DNA from 2 places in the Sporosarcina sp. Y1004 genome. Region 2 is predicted to be linked to the other one. Evidence: riboswitches for the same ligand, from Rfam matches in the RefSeq annotation. Region 2 holds a riboswitch; the other holds the start of a gene.
What was found. Region 2 has a riboswitch for glycine ahead of gcvT (glycine cleavage system aminomethyltransferase GcvT). Riboswitches for the same ligand answer to the same signal wherever they lie in the genome.
Positions count from the first base shown of each region.

Region 1 (10,260 bases), on a different contig from region 2:
GTAAGTATTAAGTTTTCTGAATGGGCAGAATGGACCGTTACCATTGTTTTAAATCATGATAATAAGAATTTTACGGTATATAAATCAGATGGTCTAAAAATAGATTGGAATAATGAAACGATTGATTATGCCCGTAATCATTCTTATCAGGATATAGAAGTAGAATGGAATCACAAAGGGGAATGGTGTGATTATATTTCATCGACCGTCCATGATTTAAAGATCAAATTAGATCAACACAGAGATGAAACCAAACTCCGAACTAAACTTGAAGAGGATAGACAACATAAATTAAACGCAGCAAAAGATAATGAACAAAAGGAATATTTCAAACGTGTTTTCCAAAGTAAGTGAATCAATTTCATTAAAAATAGTACCTGTGCATCAAACGAAGACGAACAATCTAACTAATTGTATAAAAGGCCAATAGAGATTAGATAGTCAAGTACCTATCTAATCTCCTGTTCATAAGTATGTAATTGTGGTGAATCGTCGGAATAACCTTGTGTGCAGGTACCTGAAATTAAGCGGTCGGACGCGGGCTTCGTGCGGTTTCTCTCGATATATGAACGGTCAGCCGCGACATTCGGGCGGTCCAACCCGATATATGGGCGGTCGTCCACTGGCTTCGGGCGGTCTCTCTCGATACATGAGCGGTCAGGCACGGGCTTTGGGCGGTCTCTCTCGATATATGAGCGGTCAGCCGCGAGATTCGGGCGGTTTCTATCGATATACGAGCGGTCACCTAATTATATAAAAAACCAATAGAAGTCAAGTACCTATCTAATCTCCCGTTCATAAATATGTAGTGAATTGCCTGAACAGGTATGAAATTAAAATCCTCAATACTTCATATACTCTTATTACTAAGTATTTTTAACTAAGAGGAGGTACGACATGGACATATTCGTTAGACCCGGAGATTCGTTTTGGAATTACAGCCAGCTATTCAAGATGCCTCTTCAACTGATTATCGATTCCAACCGAAACATCAACCCACAAATACTTACGGTAGGTCAGCAAATTCAAATTCCTGGATTTGTTGCTATCAATTATACAATTCAATCAGGAGATACTCTATGGTTGATTGCCCAAAGACAAAATCTTCCTTTGTATACACTTTTCCTTGTCAACCCTAATCTTGAACCGAACCGCCTGCAAGTCGGACAGGTGATTAAAATTCCTAAAAGGATTACCTGGAGGCTTGTAAACGGGAAACAAAACTATGATTACGACATCATGATGAATGATATCAGAAGGTTACTAGCCGTTTATCCATTTTTGCAAACCCCTCCTATCGGAAATTCCGTTTTAGGACTGGAAATACCAGAAATCTTGGTAGGTAGTGGAACTAAACGAGTTCATTATAATGCTTCATTTCATGCGAATGAATGGATTACTACCCCTATCACTTTGACTTTTTTAAATGATTATCTGCTTTCCTTAACGAACCAAACTCCTATCCGCGGTCTTTTCACATTCCCTTTTTACCAGCAAACGACATTATCCATTGTTCCGATGGTCAACCCGGATGGCGTAAATTTGGTGTTAAATGGTCCGCCTGCAAATGAGCCATGGCGAAGCAGCGTTGTTGAATGGAATAATGGCAGCTTGGACTTTTCGGAGTGGAAAGCCAATATTAGGGGTGTGGATCTCAATGATCAATTTCCTGCCAATTGGGATTTGGAAAGAGCCCGTAATCCTAAGAGTCCGGGTCCAAGAGATTATGGTGGTGAAAGTCCTTTGTCCGAACCTGAGGCAATTGCGATTGCGGACCTGACAAGAAAACGTGATTTCGCAAGGGTACTCGCTTTTCATACACAGGGAGAAGTGATTTATTGGGGGTACGAGAACCTTGAACCTCCTGAGTCTGAAGTTCTTGTTAACGAGTTCAGTAGGGTCAGCGGATACGAAGCAGTTCAAACAATTGACAGCTACGCTGGATATAAGGATTGGTTTATTCAGGAATGGCGGAGACCTGGATTCACAGTTGAACTTGGTTCAGGAATAAATCCGCTTCCATTAGACCAGTTTGATGAAATTTATCAAGAGGCGTTAGGAATTTTTCTAGCGGGGTTATATATGTAAAAAAACAATAGAGATTAGATAGTCAAGTATCTATCTAATCTCCTGTTCATAAATATGTAATTGTATTGAATTGCCAGAGCAGTTTCGTTCACAGGTACCTGAAATTAATTCTTTTTACTCCAATTGGGATTTACCATCTAATTTATCATCTAATTCAGATGTGTCTACATCTTCTCCAAACCAAACCTTAAGCTTATCTTTTGCTCGTTTTTTGACATCTTCATCAATATACATAGATACCTGGAATAGCGCAAAGGTAACTGCAGCTAAATCATCGGCATAGCCTACCCCTACAGCAACATCTGGAATTAAGTCCAATGGAAGTATAAAATACCCTAGTGCTCCTAGAATAGTAGCTTTTATTTTCAAAGGTATTTCTGGTTTCTGCAACGTGAAATAAAGGATTAGAACAGCATATACAACTGTTGAACCAGCCTTCTTGGAAAATTTTTGAACCTTATTCCATAACCCGTCATTGGAGTAATGCTTTTCATGTTTATGAATAGCTACCTCGTCCATATTTTCTGCTTCTATTATTAACTCTTCTATCTTCAATTCATCTTGTACCTCTTCTATCTTTAAATCATCTGTTATTTCCTCTAGATTTGTCTCTTCTGAATTATATTTCTTGCTTTTTTTAAACTTCTCAAACAATCTATATCCCTCCAATCTTGTTTTCATTATATTCTTAACAATACACCACTTATATTAAAATTAATACAGCAGTAAAAACTATTGCAATAGGGAGACAAAATATTAAAAATCGGTACCTGTGCAACAAAAACAACCAACAATTCACCCAATTGCATAAAAAACCAATAGAGATCAGATAGTCATGTACCTATCTAATCTCCTGTTCATAAATATATAATTCCAGTGAATTGTCCGAATACAACCTTGCACCAATACTTAAAATTACCTAAAATTAGACAAACACACAAGAATTCCTCCACACATAAGTTAGTAAAACGATAGGGGGTCTTACTATGGACAAAAAACAAGCATCTACCTCAAAAGCCAAATCTCCAAGGTCAAAATGGTATCCTTTTGAAGTGATAGGGGTTTTGTTAGTTTGCATTTCACTGATTATCCTATTATTTGCTCCTAACTCACTGGCTGATTTTTTTAATACGATCATTGGGGAAGTGAAACCAATCGTTGTAGATGTTTTTTTAACAAGTGAAGTGGGGATTGCGATTATTGTCAGTGTGATTTTTGGACGATTATTGGAACGGTTAGGATTTACGGATGGTCTCATACGACTTTTTGTTCCAGTAATGAAGTGGCTTAAAATCAATCCAGCTGTTATCATCCCGAGTGTTTATAATATCCTTGGTGATATTAACGCGGCTGGAAAAATTTCTGGTCCGATTCTCGTTAAAGCAAAGGCTACTAAGGCGGAACAAAAAATAGCTATCGCAACAATGATTCAATCTCCACAATCATTCGCTACCCTGGTATTAGGGCTCATTGCACTTTCCGTTTTTGGTATTCAATCCTTTCCACTTATTGTCCTCTCGATTTTCCTTCCCATTATCGTGGTTCCTTTTATTTTATCAAAAACAATTTATCGAGATACCAAAAGGGTTGAATTGGAACATCTACCTCGCTTTACGCCAAAAACAAGGTTTCTGGAGACGGTATTTTCCTCAGCAAAAGAAGGTGTAGAACTTCTTTTGTTAATCATAATTCCAGCTGTTGCAGCTGTGTTCTTCTTTATTGGTGCTTTAAAGTTTTTTGGTGTTTGGAGTGTAATTGAATCCTCTTTATCTTCAATCTTAACTTTCATAAGTATTGAACCAACAACGGGCATCATTTCAATCCTTGCTGCTCCTACGTTGGCAGTTGCTCAACTTGCAGATCTTGCAAGTACAGTGGATCCACGGTTAATTGTCGGATCATTTGTTTTGGCGAATTCAGGGTTGCCCTTGTCCGTCATTTTTGGTCAGATTCCAGTCACTTGGGCGGAAACATCTGATCTTAATGAAAAAGAAGCTTTAAAAGCTGCACTGATTGGACTGCTACTCCGAGTTGTTACAGCTTTGGCATTAGCTGCTTTTTTAACTCCGTTTTTGGTGATTTAGATGAAGAGTCATCGCTATATAGTTAGGGGAAAAAAGATTGTCACTGTCAGTAAGTTAGGGACGATTGATAATGGTGCTTTTGCTGTGGAAGATGGAAAGATTTTAGCTGTGGGGAAATGGGAAGAACTTCAGGAACACTATCCTAGTTTACCTGTTATGGATTACTCGAATTATGTCATAACACCATCCCTGGTTGATTGCCATACCCACTTATTGGAGTATGCACCATCTTCACTATATTCTACTTCTCCCGAAAATCATTTTGCAGTAGGAAAAGCGCTACTCCTTAGTGCCCTATCATCTGGGATTACAGCACTTGGGGAACAAATATGCGGGCATCCTTTCTGTGATTTTACGTTGAGCGATTATCGAAGTGCTGTTTTAGATATGCCGCTTGATGTTTCCTTTGCAACGACGAGTATATCAATTGGTTTTGAAAAATTAGCTCATTATACGGCTATCACACAGTCACAGACCATAGAGAAAAAAGAGTTAGTCAATCCTAATTTAGTGCAACGGATTGCTCTGGCAAGTGACTATCCAGGTGAAAATATTTTTATCAATGCGACGCCAGCAAATTTTACTGCAGATGAAGTCCCAAGGGCAGGTGAAATCATTTATACACTAGAAGAATTAAGACAGATCGTAGAAATCTATCACCAATCTGGTAAGAAAATAGGTGCGCATGTTGCTGGTGAGGTTGCTCTGCAAATGGCCTTGGAGGCTGGTGTTGATGTGTTGCACCATGCACATGGCATTACGGAACAGTTAATAATTAAAGTAGCAGAACAACAGGTGAAAGTTGTCGCTACACCGATGGGCGGAACTCATGTACGGCCTAATTCACCTGAAGAGATTCTAAAATTAATGAATAATAATATTGGTGTTTCAATTTCTACAGATGCTTACTTACCCCCTTATCAAGGAATTTCATGGTTGCCATTTCAAGATCAAACCCTAAAAGGACCAGATGTATTGATGCTCATTGCCAACCCGGCCATGCAGTTATTAAAGCAACATGACTATGATGAAAATGAGATTTTAGCAATGTTAACTGCACATCCAGCCGAAATTTTAGGCAAAGGAGATTGCTTTGGTAGGCTAGAATGGGGTTTAGATGCAAACTTCCTTGTGGCGGAAGGTGTTCCTGGCTTAGAAATTACTGAGATTGAAAAGATAAAGCAAGTTTTCTTTCGAGGTGAAATAGTAATTGATCGAACAAAGTAGTTGTTTGTGTGCCTGTGCAACAAAAAAACCAATAACTCTCTCAATTGTATAAAAAGCAAAAGAGATTAGATAATCAGCTACCTATCTAATCTCCTGTTCATGAATATGTAGTTGTGGTGAATAATCAGAATAGATCAACGCACAGGTACCTGACACTACGTCTAAACTCTGTATATCATTTTCAGCAATGTGAATGTCCGAAGACTTGTTGGTTAATCCAATTGAAGGTTCATTCAATGCAGTACAACCAGCTAATAAAATTATCGAAAATACTACGAGTACTTTATCAATAAGTATTTTAACCTCACTCCCCCCTTTCTTTAGTATTTATCTAATAGAAAACCATATTCACTTCTTTATACTGGGAGTGCTATTGTCGGGTTGCGGAACGGGCCAAGTTTTTCAAATCGAAGAAGAAGCGACTTTGAAAAACATGTGAATAGATTCGAAGAAACAGTGAATATCATCTTGTTTAGTCTGTAAATCAAAACGGCGTCCTTCATGAACTTTTATATACACATATAAATTCGGAAGGAATGATTCGATTGTGTGGAGAAAACTGTTCACTGATGCATCTATGTTTGTTTTCTTAACGGAAGTTTCAATCGTAATTGTGGCCTTTAACGTTACGAAGTAAATCCATCGCCTAGACTCGATACAGAGCCATCCCTCGCCCTAGAAGATTCCTATCAATTACTTAATCGAAAGCGATATAAGTGCCCTTCAAGCGGTTTAGATAACAACGCCTATTTGCTATAAGTTTGTACAAGCGGAAGGTGAATAATATTCTAACCCTACTATCTTTATCCTCACACAAAAACGACAGAGAAGGGTAGCATCTGCATCCCTTTTCTGTCGTTTTTCCTGTACTATTGATTCTAAGTCATTTTGGGGACCTGCTTCTTCGTTGACTTAATGCATTACACTTGAGGCCTACGCGAGGTAGGTCACGGACTTAACTTTCCGCTACTTTTGGCTGATGAACATGTTTTAATTTCGACACCTGGAACTTATACGTTATAGTTAGCAAAATAAACCAAACAGGCGTTACGAACAAGGCAACACGAGTATCTTCCGCAAGTGCAAGAACAACAAGAACGAACGCTAGGAAAAGTAGGATTGCGTAGTTGGCAATCGGGTAAAGCGGCATTTTAAATTTGCTTGCTTTCGCTAGCTCTGGTCTTGTTTTACGATATTTCATATGGCAGATAACCGTAATTCCCCAAATAAAGATGAAACATACTGTAGAAATACTTGTAATTAGCGTAAATACGCCTTCTGGCATAACATAGTTCAAAATAACAGCAATTAGAATAACGATACTTGAGAAGTACAATGCACCGGCAGGTACTTTACGTTTATTAAGTTTTGCTAAACGTTCAGGTGCATATTTGTCTTTAGCAAGTGAGTACATCATTCTGCTTGTACTAAACATAGCACTATTACATGCCGAAGCAGCGGATGTCAGGACAACAAAATTGACGATACCAGCAGCTGCAATGATTCCAACCCCTACGAAAACTTGAACGAATGGGCTTTCCGAAGGCTTGACTGCAGTCCACGGATAAATACTCATAATGATAATCAGGGCGCCAATATAGAAGATAATAATCCGAATAGGGATATTATTGATGGCTTTTGGAATAACCTTTTCCGGATCCTTTGTTTCGCCCGCCATCAGACCAACAAGTTCAATCCCAACAAACGCAAATACTACCATCTGGAATGAGAGAATAAATCCACTGATGCCATTCGGGAACATTCCGCCGTGGCTCCATAGATTCGTGAAACTAGATGGACCTTCACTCGTTGAAAATCCTTTAATAATCATAACCGATCCAATTACGATTAATCCTAGAATCGCAATAACTTTAATCAATGCGAACCAGAACTCCATTTCACCAAAAAGCTTTACAGTTGCAAGGTTCATAATTAACAAAACGACTAGCGCAATTAACCCCGGCACCCACTGTGGTATTTCAGGGAACCAGTACTGGGCATAGAGACCAACAGCTGTTATATCGGCCATTGCGATTGAAATCCAGCAAAACCAGTAGGTCCAGCCAGTCATAAAAGCTGCCATATTCCCTAAATAATCTTGTACAAAGTCCACAAAAGTATTATATTTCAAATTGGATAAGAGTAGTTCTCCAAGTGAGCGCATAATCAAAAAGCAAATTATACCTGTAATAAGGTAAGCAAATAAAATTGAAGGTCCTGCTAGATGAATAGACTTTCCTGCTCCTAGAAATAATCCGGTTCCGATTGCCCCGCCAATTGCAATTAGTTGTACGTGTCTATTTTTTAGGCCTCTTTCCAATTGTTGTTCCTGCATAAAATGTTTCACTCCTTAATTTTCAGGTTAGTAATAACGAGTCTTCTGATCATACTTTCACACTTCTGTCACTTCATAATAAAGCGCTTACATTTTCAATAATTGTAAATACATAATAGACCGCCGATTAACAATAATAATTTGATAAGTAGATTTCCTCATAGACTATGTTGATGTACCCTCCTATTTACAATTTACCACATTTCACCACAAAAAAAGGGCAGAGGAAATATAGGTGTTCACCTATACTTCCTCTGTCCTTTTACCTGAGAGTGTAACTCCTTTGGTGGCACATGGCGCTCTCCAGAGACGCGTCCTATTATGGTCCTTTTACCTGAGAGATTGATTCCTGTTTTTCGGAACTTGCTCCTTCGGTGCTAAACAATACGTTTAGTCTCTCCCATAATATTCATCCGCTACTATTCGATTAATTAATATAATAAACCATAGAATGGTAAAAGTCTAGTCAATATTCTGAATTTAGTCATTATTTTGCATCATGCAGCATATAGGGACGTACTGCTGCTCTCTGACTATGCCAAATCGATGCTTTCCACTATCTTTTCAAAAAAGCGCACAACTTCAAACCTTCTAATTGTTAACTCAGCAATTCGTTTGTCACGTTCTTCGATTGATCCGCTAGTTATCGTTGGAGGAACGATTACTACTAAGTAATTGCCCCCGATTGATGAACTGCAATACAGATTATGACTTACTAAAAGTGTCACTCACACCATTCTGACAATTAAACGGCTGGTTGAGGTTTGAATAGTTTAAGGGACTGGCAAAGTATTTATAAATCAATCAAATCGAGATCTTACTATCTAAGCTTTTTTGTTATCTAATAATAATTTAGTTGCAAATGCTCCAGCTCCTAATGCAACTGCTGTAACGATAGTGAAAAAACCTGTTGCTTGATTTCTGTCTTTTTCTTCTCTTTCGTTATTATTCTGCCGTTGTTTTTCTTTTTCTTCTCTCATCCTATTCATAATATCTTCTCTTTGCTTGTAAAGACTAGATTTTTCTTCTGGTTCGTTAGTTTCACTAATTTCTTTATTAATTGAATTTAATGTTTCTGAGAGGGCAGCATTGTATTCCGAGGTTGATTGTTGATCAGCTATAGTTATATCCTCACTACTTTTTCCAAACTTCAGGGCTTCTTTCGCTAAATCAGCAAGAGTTTTTGCAGCTTCAGCACTTGCTTTAACCGTATCGTTTTCAGGATTTTTTTCATTTTTTTCTTTCATAGTATTCTCCTTCTCTTCATAATTTAAAGCTGTTTTTAAAGCACCACTCACGCAATTAATACAAGTCCTGTTCTAATACCATTATCGCTGCACTGGAATAAAAAACGCAAATACTAGTATTCCCAAACTGCTAAAGACGGCATCTGTTTGTTTATGAAATGCTTGTACATCTAATTTATTAAAAAGGACGGTTGCTATTAGTAGAATTACTGCATTTACAACCAATGCTGTTAGAACACTCAGCAAGTTATGGTGTGAACTAGCAGAGAAACAAGTATTGTAAATAACACTATTGTATTCAAAACATACCCCCCCCATAACTTAATAATTTGGCCCGTTTGCGGAAGACTGATCTTACTGAAAATCAATCAAATTTGTATAACGAGCGCGAATTTCTTGATTACAGAAAATATGATTTTTCATCTTAAATCTTCCAGAAGTTATGTAGTGGTAAAAACAATGTCAAGGGTGGTACATTTCCTTGGCTGTAATCATCCACTTCTGCAATTATCTGAATAGCATCTGAATTGCACGGTGCACAGGCATGGATTTTCAGGCTCTCACGTCCGCAAACGGTGGCTCAAAACTCCGCACAGCTGGCTCATTCTGTCCGCAATACTCAACAACTCCATTCATTCACTTCTATAATTGTCTGAATAGCGTATGAATTGTGCGGTGCACAGGCACGCTTTTCCGCAGGCATCATTTTTCATTTTTTATTCCACCTCTATCTTATATTTAGGATTTAGGCCTTCTATTTCATCCTTGTTAAACTCTATTCTTAGCTGCTCGGATAACTCTCCAATAAAATCAGCCATTTTAATCGAATCATTCTCATTTCCTCGACGATATCCATATTCTAAAATACGCTTGAATTCTTCTTGTAATTCTACCGTTGTCATGCGACAATACTTCCTTCCCTTTTCACTACATGTTGTATTAATTAATAACCTTTCCATATATTGTAGTACACTTTCACTAAATATAATGTCGAAATTAGTCGTAATCTATTAATTTAATGTTAATTTTGATATAAAAGATCTTGAACTGGATATGGACATGAGATAGTGACACGTGTGCCAGATTTTAGAGCCACTTCGGACAAATTCTAGGGACATTTTGAGACTTAAGAAAGGGCATAGGTGGGGTGAAATGAAAGGTGTCTCAACAAGATCAAAACACCTGAAACATTGAATTAACAAAGTTTCAGGTGTTTCTTATTGAATCTACATTTTAAATTATATCCCAGGAGGATGTTTTCAAGAGCGTTTTAACCCCA
Region 1 covers NZ_JBYHFQ010000021.1:103-10,362, reverse strand. The annotation lists gene AC25Y6_RS13795 (hypothetical protein) at 1-354, shown strand, start outside; gene AC25Y6_RS13790 (M14 family metallopeptidase) at 898-2,088, shown strand; gene AC25Y6_RS13785 (YkvA family protein) at 2,203-2,607, opposite strand; gene AC25Y6_RS13780 (hypothetical protein) at 3,075-4,172, shown strand; gene AC25Y6_RS13775 (amidohydrolase family protein) at 4,173-5,399, shown strand; gene AC25Y6_RS13770 (amino acid permease) at 6,355-7,734, opposite strand; glycine riboswitch at 8,047-8,147, opposite strand; gene AC25Y6_RS13765 (hypothetical protein) at 8,268-8,462, opposite strand; gene AC25Y6_RS13760 (hypothetical protein) at 8,559-9,032, opposite strand; gene AC25Y6_RS13755 (YwzD family small protein) at 9,698-9,883, opposite strand.
Region 1: another riboswitch for glycine. It lies ahead of AC25Y6_RS13770 (amino acid permease); the one in region 2 lies ahead of gcvT (glycine cleavage system aminomethyltransferase GcvT).

Region 2 (10,260 bases):
GATTCAGTTTTAAGTGAAATTGCTGGAAATGTAAAAGAACAAGTCATTTTCGGAGAATCATTTCATACTGCTGTCAGCAGAACAAAGGGATTAAAGGAGCAGTTATCTGCATTTGCCAAACATGGTGCGGATAGCGGTTTTCTACCGAAAGAGTTGCAACTGTACAGCGAGCAACTCAGTGAAACAATCGACGAAAATCTGACAAAGGCTTTAGCGGTTCTTCAACCAGCTTTATTCAGTATCATCGCAATTTGTATTTTAGCAGCGTATCTCGCATTATTATTACCCGTTTACGGAATGATGGATAAATTATAGGAGGGGTTATATGAAATTAATTCGTAATGAAAAAGGGTTCACATTAATCGAAATGATGATCGTATTATTAATCATCTCGGTTCTCATTCTCATTGCCATTCCAAATGTCACAAAACATTCTAAGTCAATTGATGAAAAAGGCTGCGCAGCTTACATCAAAATGGTACAAGGCCAGGTTGAGGCTTATAAAATGGACAAAAAACACGTGCCAACTATGAGTAATTTAGAAGATGAACAATATTTACCGGGAACTGCGCAGTGTCCAGACGGAACCCTTTTAGTAATAGTGGACGGCAAAGTGGATAAAGTGGGTGGGACGGCAGGTTCAGGAGCAGACGGTGGAGGAAACTAGGGAAAGTGGATTCACGTTCCTTGAAATGATTCTTGTATTAGCTGTCCTGTCAATTATGACAGCAATCATTTTACCTATCGGGGATCAATGGATTCGAGTGAAATCAGAAGATGATGCCCTTCAAGTATTTATTGCGTCCGTGCAAGACATGCAAGCCTATTCCATGGCGAATTCTGTAATAACCCAATTGGAGTTCAAACATTCCGGATCTGAATTTACTACTTCTGAACTAAGTGGAAAAGTAATTGCAAGGAATGTATTTCCTGAAGGCATGCATTATCTAAGCAGTAGTACATCATCGAAAGTGGGGTTTCATGCAAACGGAGATATTATTAAAGCTGGCACACTTGCATTCTCGACAAGTTCAGGTGTGATTGAAATACGGTTACAATTTCAGCGTGGAAGGATGATTATTTATGAATGAAGGGGGCTATTCGTGGCCGGAAACGATACTGACATTGACTATAGTAATTGTGATATTTGGCACACTACTTCCTTTCTCCACTTTCGCGACTTCCAAACTACAGTTAAAAAAGGCGGCAATGTATGCTTCGGAAACCGCATTACAAGGCGCTATCTATTTTAAAGCATATGGATTATCGGAAGGTGTCCGGAAGATTGAAGAAATCGATTATAAGTGGTCCATTCATGGACAAGCTGTCTGTGTGTCATATGAAATTATTGATAAGGTGTACGATAAATGCGTAAATACCTAAAGGTACGTGACGAAAAGGGCTATACGTTCCTAGAAAGCATTTTCCAACTAACTGTATTGTCTATTTTTCTTCATTTATTTATTTTGTTCTTTTTTTGGAAAGAGCCAATAGAGGAAAAGTTCTTTGACACCTCCTCCACAGAGTGGGAACTGTTTTCACTGGATATGCAAAAACTGCTTTCAGATGTTAGTGAAATTCAATTGCTTTATGAAGGAACTACTTTTCGTCTTGTCACAAGCCGTGGGAGGATAAACATAGGACAAAGTGGGACTGTCATTAGAAAACTAGTTAACGGAGAGGGACATGTCCCATTGATTACGGGAGTTCAGTCAGTGAGATTCACTTATGACGGTATGACTTTAACTGCTCATGTATTGCTGCTTAATGGTTCAGTAAAAGTAAGGGGGTTTGCGGTTGGATTGTATCCGGAATGAAAATGGAGCCATGCTTGCAGCAACAATTATTTTATTATTTTTCGTTAGTCTCTTTCTTTTCTCCCTCGTTTCATGGCATGATAGTCTACAAAGGAATTACGATTCGCTTGAGACGTATTATGAGAACGAAACGGTGAGGACAATGAAACGGAGCGGATAAGCATATTCGTTCTGCCAAATGGGTGATGAGATGAAGAAAGTATATTTAGTTGGTTTTATGGGATGTGGAAAAAGTGCAATCGGCAAACGACTTAGTTATGCAACAAGAATGCCCTTTTACGATATGGATAATGAAATCGTAAAGATGACAGGTTTGTCGATTCCACAAATATTTGAACTGCACGGCGAGGAGTATTTCCGTAATTTGGAAACGGATTTTCTCCGCTCATTTCGTGATGAATATTGTATCATTGCAACGGGCGGAGGTGTGGCGATGAGAAAGGAAAATAGGGAAGTCATGCGTGAGACGGGACTTGTCTTTTTCCTTAATGCTCCATTTCGTGACATATGGAGGCGAATATCAACCGACCGGAATCGTCCAATTGTGCAAAGGTCTAGCCGAAGCGACCTTGAAGGTTTATTTAATGCGCGAAAACCTTTTTACTTACAAAGTGCCCATTTTAAAGTGGAAACTGAAAAGCGTTCGTTAAGAGATATTGTAGATTATATTGCTTTTCAAATTGGCCGTCTTAAAGGGGAAAAGTAATAAGTGGAAATCAGCTGTTGATTAGATTTTTAAAACTATAGTTAGCAGAAAGTTTAATTTTCAAAGATATACACGAACGTTTTTGGTTATAAAGGCATAAATGTTCGTTAAAACGACAGTCAATTAAAAAGCATTGCACTTACATGGATGAAATGTTAAGATATAAGGCGAAAGGGCAATAGTTGTCCGAATCTTATTCATTTTCATTTCAATTGAATAGCGCGAATGATTGTATGAGGAGAGCACGCAAAGGCGTCGCCGAAGGAGCAAGTAACTTATGTTATGAATCTCTCAGGTAACAAGACTCATACAGGACGCATCTCTGGAGAGTGCCGGATAATCGGCCACCAACGAGGAAAGCCGTAAGGTCAAACTTTCAGGTACAAGGACAGAGGTTCTCTTCTTAGGGGACCTCTGTCCTTTTTTATCAATTTTCCAAGGGGGAATGAATTATGTCAGAAACTTTACAACGTACCGTCCTTTTTGATAGCTATGCTGAGTATGGCGGGAAAACAATCGATTTTGGTGGTTGGGAATTGCCTGTTCAATTCTCGAGTATAAAAGCGGAACACGAAGCTGTACGTACGAAAGCAGGATTATTTGATGTATCCCATATGGGTGAAGTGCTTGTAAGTGGGGAAGGTTCTCTTCCTTATTTGCAAAAAATGGTTACGAACGATGTTTCGAAACTTAAAGATGGACAAGCGCAATATACCGCTATGTGTTATGAAGATGGCGGAACTGTAGACGACCTTCTAATTTACAAACGTGGTGAAAACGACTATCTGCTTGTTGTCAACGCGTCAAATATCGACAAAGATCTCGAGTGGATGAACAGTTACGTGACTGATGATGTTAAAATTGAAAATGTATCATCTTCCTATGCACTTCTAGCTTTGCAAGGACCAATAGCGCAGGAAGTCCTTCAGAAGTTGACAAACGAGCCGCTTGAAGACATTAAGTTTTTCCGTTTCAAGGAAAATGTCGAGATTTCAGGTCAGAAAGTGCTTGTATCCCGTACAGGATACACAGGAGAAGATGGTTTTGAAATTTATGGATCACCGGAAGCGATTGTTGAACTATGGTCTGCTATCCTGAAAGCAGGCGAAAGTGAAGGCGTCGTACCAGCGGGTCTTGGAGCACGTGATACACTTCGTTTCGAAGCGGGTTTACCGTTATATGGACAAGAATTGTCAAAAGAGATCTCACCACTTGAAGCGGGTGTAGGTTTTGTAGTCAAAGTAAATAAAGAAGCAGATTTCCATGGGAAAGAAGCTTTATCTGCACAAAAAGAGAATGGTGTACCGCGTAAACTTATCGGTTTGGAAATGATTGATAAAGGGATTCCACGTACTGGTTACAAAGTATTCCTCGGTGAAGAACAAATCGGTGAAGTCACGACGGGTACACAATCACCAACACTTAAAAAGAATATAGGTTTTGCGCTTTTGAATCGTGAGCATACTGCTGAAGGAACTGAAGTTGAAATAGAAATTCGAAATAAACGTTTGAAAGCTGTAATTATTGCTACACCATTTTATAAACGCTAATCATACTAACATTATGAAAAGGGGTTAAGAGGACATGCAGCATCGTTATATTCCTATGACTGAAACTGATCGCGCTGAAATGATGAAAACAATTGGTATTTCATCCATAGATGAACTTTTTGCGGACATTCCTGAAAAGGTCCGATTTAAAGGCGAATACAATATTAAAAAAGCGAAATCTGAAACTTCATTAACAAAAGAACTGTCAAAACTTGCGTCGAAAAATGCGGATGCGCGCACATATGCATCATTCTTAGGTGCAGGGGTTTATGATCATTACAAACCAATCATTGTTGACCATGTTATTTCGCGTTCTGAGTTCTATACGGCTTATACGCCTTACCAACCGGAAATTTCGCAAGGTGAGTTGCAAGCGATTTTTGAGTTCCAAACAATGATTTGTGAGCTGACTGGTATGGATCTTGCAAACTCATCTATGTACGATGGCGGAACGGCTCTTGCAGAAGCGGGAACGCTTGCATCTGGACATACGCGTCGGAAGAAACTTCTTGTTTCCGAGACGGTTAATCCGGAATCTCGTGATGTAGTGCTTTCCTATGCATCAGGTCAAAATATCGAAGTGGTCATGATTCCACAAAAAGATGGCGTAACAGATATGGCGATGCTGGAAGAATTGATAGACGAGAATACAGCCGCTGTTTTAGTTCAATACCCGAACTTCTTCGGTCAAATCGAAGACATTCAAAAAATCGGGGAAATTACACACGCTAAAGGCGGATTGTACGTTGTATCATCAAATCCACTTGCACTTGGAATACTGACGCCACCTGGCAAGCTAGGCGCTGACATCACGGTAGGAGATGCACAGCCGTTCGGCATTCCAGAATCTTTCGGCGGACCACATTGTGGCTATTTCGCAGTGACGAAAAAGTTGATGCGAAAAGTACCTGGGCGTCTTGTTGGAGAAACGACGGATGATGAGGGCCGCAGAGGTTACGTTTTGACACTTCAAGCACGAGAGCAGCATATCCGTCGTGATAAAGCGACGTCTAACATCTGTTCGAACCAAGCCCTGAATGCACTTGCAGCTTCTGTTGCGATGACTGCACTTGGGAAAATAGGCGCGCAAGAAATTGCATATCAGAACATTGTGAAAACACGTTATGCGAAGGAAGCATTTGAAAAAGCCGGGTTTGAAGTTAAATTTAGTGGATCGCATTTTAACGAAATTGTCGTTGATTGCAAACAGTCTGTTAAAGAAGTGAATACAACATTATTTACAAAAGGGATAATCGGCGGCTATGACTTAGGTTTGACGTATCCTGAATTTGCAAACCATGCTCTAATCGCTGTGACTGAACAGCGTACGAAAGAAGAAATCGATGCACTTGTGCAGGAAATGGAGGCCCTTCATGCATAAAGATAACCAGGCATTAATATTTGAACTTACTAGAGAAGGACGGATAGGCTATAGTCTTCCTGAACTGGATGTGCCTGAACTTGACCTTTCCGGCTTATTGCCAAAAGGATTTGTTCGCGAGGAAGTTGCAGAACTTCCGGAAGTTTCCGAACTTGATATTATGCGTCATTACACAGCACTTTCGAATCGTAACCACGGGATTGATTCCGGATTCTATCCACTTGGATCATGTACAATGAAATATAATCCGAAAATCAACGAATCCGTTGCTCGTTATCCTGGATTCGCAAATATTCACCCACTGCAAGATGAGTCGACTGTTCAAGGTGCACTGGAAGTAATGTATGACCTGCAAGAGCATCTTGTAGAAATTACGGGTATGGACGAAGTGACTCTTCAGCCAGCAGCGGGAGCGCACGGTGAATGGACGGCTCTTATGATGATCCGTGCTTACCATGAAGCAAACGGTGACTTCAAACGTACGAAAGTACTTGTTCCGGATTCGGCACACGGTACTAATCCAGCTTCAGCTACAGTTGCCGGTTTCGATACGGTTACAGTAAAATCGGGTGAAGACGGACTTGTTGATCTTGAGGACCTGAAACGACATGTAGGAGATGACACGGCAGCACTTATGCTGACGAACCCGAATACACTAGGTCTATTTGAAGAAGAAATTCTTGAAATGGCTGAGATTGTTCACGCTGCTGGAGGAAAACTCTATTATGACGGTGCAAACCTGAATGCAGTTATGTCTAAAGCACGCCCTGGCGACATGGGCTTTGATGCAGTTCACTTGAACTTGCACAAAACATTCACAGGTCCTCATGGTGGTGGTGGACCAGGTTCAGGTCCAGTGGGTGTGAAGAAGGATCTTATTCCTTACCTGCCGAAACCAGTTCTTGTGAAAAAAGATGAGGTTTATACGTTTGAATACAATTTACCGCAATCAATCGGTCGTGTTAAACCGTTCTATGGTAACTTCGGAATCTATTTACGTGCATACACGTATATTCGTTCAATGGGCCCGGACGGCTTGAAAGCAGTTACGGAAAATGCTGTATTGAATGCAAACTATATGATGCGCTTATTGGAGCCTTATTTCGACCTTCCATATAACCGACATTGTAAACACGAATTCGTACTGTCGGGTCGCCGTCAAAAGAAACTTGGCGTGCGCACGCTTGATATGGCAAAACGTTTGCTTGACTTTGGCTATCACCCGCCAACAATTTACTTCCCGCTTAACGTTGAGGAAGGCATGATGATTGAGCCTACAGAAACAGAGTCAAAAGAAACACTTGACGCTTTCTGTGACGCTCTTATCCAAATTGCAAAAGAAGTCGAAGAAAATCCAGAAATCGTACAAAATGCTCCGCATACAACAGTTATCAATCGTCTTGATGAAACGAAGGCGGCACGTAATCCTGTTTTGCGCTATATAAAACAATAAGTAATCGACAAAAGGCACAGCAAATCCTGTTGTGCCTTTTTGTCGTGGGCGTATTTAGAGCAAGTGGAGGTTTATAAAAGGGAAATCTAGCCAGAAGAATTGTCATTGTCAGTGGTGGAATAACTTGAGTAAATCGAGGTTTAGCACTTCTCCCATTCAACGTCTGCATAACTGTTGTAAAGAGCTTGCGCTGTTTCTGTAAGTCCCTGATTCGTAAGGATTATTGTTTCGTCCAATTGGTCTTCATTAGCGCGGTTGAAACGGCCTGTAGCATTGCTGAGTGGAGGATTACTCGCTTGGGTTAATTGTGGGGTGTTATTTGCAATGAACGACCCCACACGCATGCGAGTGCCGTCTAGCGTACTGGGAAAAAGAACTCAATTAATCGTTTTCTTTAATGACATATGCTGCTTCATTCCATACTCTAGTATTGAAAAAAGCTCCTCCCAAGGGGAAGAACTTTATATTTTACTTACTTTTCACTTTACCTGTCCATTGACGGAAGCCGCCTTGCAGGTGGAAGAGTTGATCATATCCTTTTTTCCTTAGAAGTAAGGCTCCACGTGCGCTTTTTCCACCGTTTTGATCGTATAAGTAAACGGGCTTGTCCGACCGGATTTCTTTATGTCGCTGACGGAACTGAGAGTACGGAATATTACGCGCTCCCAGAATATGACCAGCATCATAATCCTTGGGCTCACGCACATCGATTAGTTGTGCTTTCCGATAACCTTCGATAAATTGCTCTTGCGTCAAGTTTGTAACAGCTTTCTTAAGACGTTGCATCGTCACAACAAAATAAATGATTACGATAAGAGCAACGGCCCCTAGGATATAATAGTTCAAAACAAATTTCCCCTTTCTCTCTACCTTATCATTATAAAGATTGAGTGGCACTTGTTCAATGGGAATGATAAAATGAAATTCGTTGTGGAGGGAGAATTCGAATGAAAAAAAAGGTTTGGCACTTCATTAATTCAGGAAAATGTCGTGCTTCGTTCAATATGGCTTTGGATGAGGCACTGCTAGAATGGCATAGCAAAGGGGAAATCGGCCCAGTACTTCGATTTTATGAATGGGAACCCGCTACGTTATCAATTGGTTACTTTCAAAATGTCGAAAGAGAAATAGATATGGGTGAAGTGAAAAAAAATGGACTTGGATTCGTTCGACGTCCAACGGGGGGCAGAGGTGTCCTTCATGAGCACGAACTTACATACAGCGTTATTGTTAGTGAAAGTTATCCCGAAATGCCTGAAACGGTAACAGAAGCGTATCGTGTTATCTCGGGCGGTTTGCTTGAAGGGTTCCGTAACTTAGGCTTAGATGCGTCATTTTCAGTTCCTAAAACTGAACAACAGAACAATGATTTAAAGAAACCGAGAAGTGCAGTCTGCTTTGACACACCAAGTTGGTATGAACTTGTTGTTGAGGGGAAGAAAGTTGCTGGAAGCGCGCAGACAAGACAGAAAGGTGTCATTTTACAGCACGGTGCGATACTTTTAAGTCTTGATGTGGACAAACTGGTTTCTCTCTTTAACTTTAAAACGGAAGAACACCGCGAACAAATGCGTATGAGTTTGCCAGAAAAAGCGGTAGCAATAGATAAACTGATAAACCGCTCTGTTTCAATTGAGGAATGTACAGATGCATTTTCAAGAGGTTTCGAATCAGCGCTTGATATGGAACTTGTACCATTAGAATTAACAGAACAGCAAATCGAATTCGTAATGGAAATTGAGCGGGAAAAATATGCGAATGATGACTGGACATATAGAAAATAACATCTGTAACTTTGGTGCTATTTATCGAGAATTAAGCGTTCCGAAATGCGTAAATTAAGCATTTGGAGTTTAATGTAAAAACTATTTTATTGAAGCAGGTTTCAATATGTAGTATATTAGGTATTATAATTAACACAACATGTAGTGTTCTACGTGAAAATACATGTTTTGTTTTATGAATATATCCCATAAGGAGGGATGCGTTAATGGTCATTGTTTCAAAACACCAGGAACCTATCTTGGACAAGGCACAGCTGAATGCGGATATCTCTAAATTCCCGCAAGTGCATCCAATTACAGATGATATGCATATTGAACATAAAGGGGTATCCCGGCTTGTCATGATTGACAGATATTCGTTTAAGGATACGGAAAAGGAAACACTCAAAGTTGGTGATTTCGTCGTCCTAACGGTTAAGGAAGATCCGAAATTCCCGGCACGTGGACTTGGCTTTATCACTGCAATTGATAAAAAAAGTGGAAAAGCAGATATATGGATTGAAAAAGATTTTCGTTCAGCGATCGACAATCCAGTTGAGCAGGAAAAAGGTATCATTACAAGACCGATAGAAGTTCTAGAAAAGCCACTTGAAGTTTTTTATGAGCAAATTGCCAAACGTAATGCGACAGGACTTGCCTCGGTTGAAACGACAGAAGCAAGACGAAAAGAATCGTTCGATCAGTTCTACAATCAATTGTCGAAATTGAATTTCATTCCTGCTGGACGTGTTCTATACGGAGCTGGTTCAGATACTGAAGTGACTTTCTTCAACTGTTATGTTATGCCTTTCGTGGCTGACTCTCGTGAAGGTATTTCTGATCACCGCAAACAAGTGATGGAGATCATGAGTCGCGGTGGTGGTGTTGGGACAAATGGATCCACACTACGACCACGTAACACACTTGCACGCGGCGTCAACGGTAAATCATCCGGGTCGGTTTCTTGGCTCGATGATATAGCTAAATTGACACATCTTGTCGAACAAGGTGGATCTAGACGTGGTGCACAGATGATCATGTTAGCAGATTGGCATCCGGATATTTACGAATTTATCATCTCAAAAATGCAGAATCCTAGAATCCTCCGTTACCTTGTGGAAACTACCGAAGATGAATTGATAAAAAAGTTAGCAAATGAAAAACTGAAATTCAAACCGCTTACAGCTCAAGAAGAAGCGATGTACCAAGGGATAATGAACTATCGGACGATTCCTGGTATGGGTGGATTCAATGATGCAATCTTGAAAGATGCTGAAACGAAATTGCGTGATGGGGGAACCTATTCCGTACAAAATGCGGAATTCCTCACAGGTGCAAATATTTCCGTCACATTGACAGACGATTTCATGAAAGCAGTTGAACAGAACGCAGATTATGACCTGCGCTTCCCAGCTGTTGAAAAGTACTCGCCGGAAGAAATGGCTACATACAACGAAGAATGGCATAAAGTCGGCGATGTCCGTGAATGGGAGCGTCAAGGGTTTGCAGTTCGTGTATACCGAACAATCAAAGCACGTGCACTTTGGGATCTTATTAACATCTGTGCAACGTACGCCGCTGAACCCGGCA
Region 2 covers NZ_JBYHFQ010000002.1:68,168-78,427, reverse strand. The annotation lists gene comGB (competence type IV pilus assembly protein ComGB) at 1-315, shown strand, start outside; gene comGC (competence type IV pilus major pilin ComGC) at 326-667, shown strand; gene AC25Y6_RS02015 (prepilin-type N-terminal cleavage/methylation domain-containing protein) at 654-1,091, shown strand; gene AC25Y6_RS02010 (hypothetical protein) at 1,084-1,383, shown strand; gene comGF (competence type IV pilus minor pilin ComGF) at 1,368-1,817, shown strand; gene AC25Y6_RS02000 (hypothetical protein) at 1,798-1,977, shown strand; gene AC25Y6_RS01995 (shikimate kinase) at 2,008-2,523, shown strand; glycine riboswitch at 2,749-2,840, shown strand; glycine riboswitch at 2,842-2,919, shown strand; gene gcvT (glycine cleavage system aminomethyltransferase GcvT) at 2,976-4,073, shown strand; gene gcvPA (aminomethyl-transferring glycine dehydrogenase subunit GcvPA) at 4,108-5,454, shown strand; gene gcvPB (aminomethyl-transferring glycine dehydrogenase subunit GcvPB) at 5,447-6,907, shown strand; gene AC25Y6_RS01975 (hypothetical protein) at 7,048-7,251, opposite strand; gene AC25Y6_RS01970 (rhodanese-like domain-containing protein) at 7,376-7,693, opposite strand; gene AC25Y6_RS01965 (lipoate--protein ligase family protein) at 7,855-8,691, shown strand; gene AC25Y6_RS01960 (vitamin B12-dependent ribonucleotide reductase) at 8,898-10,260, shown strand, end outside.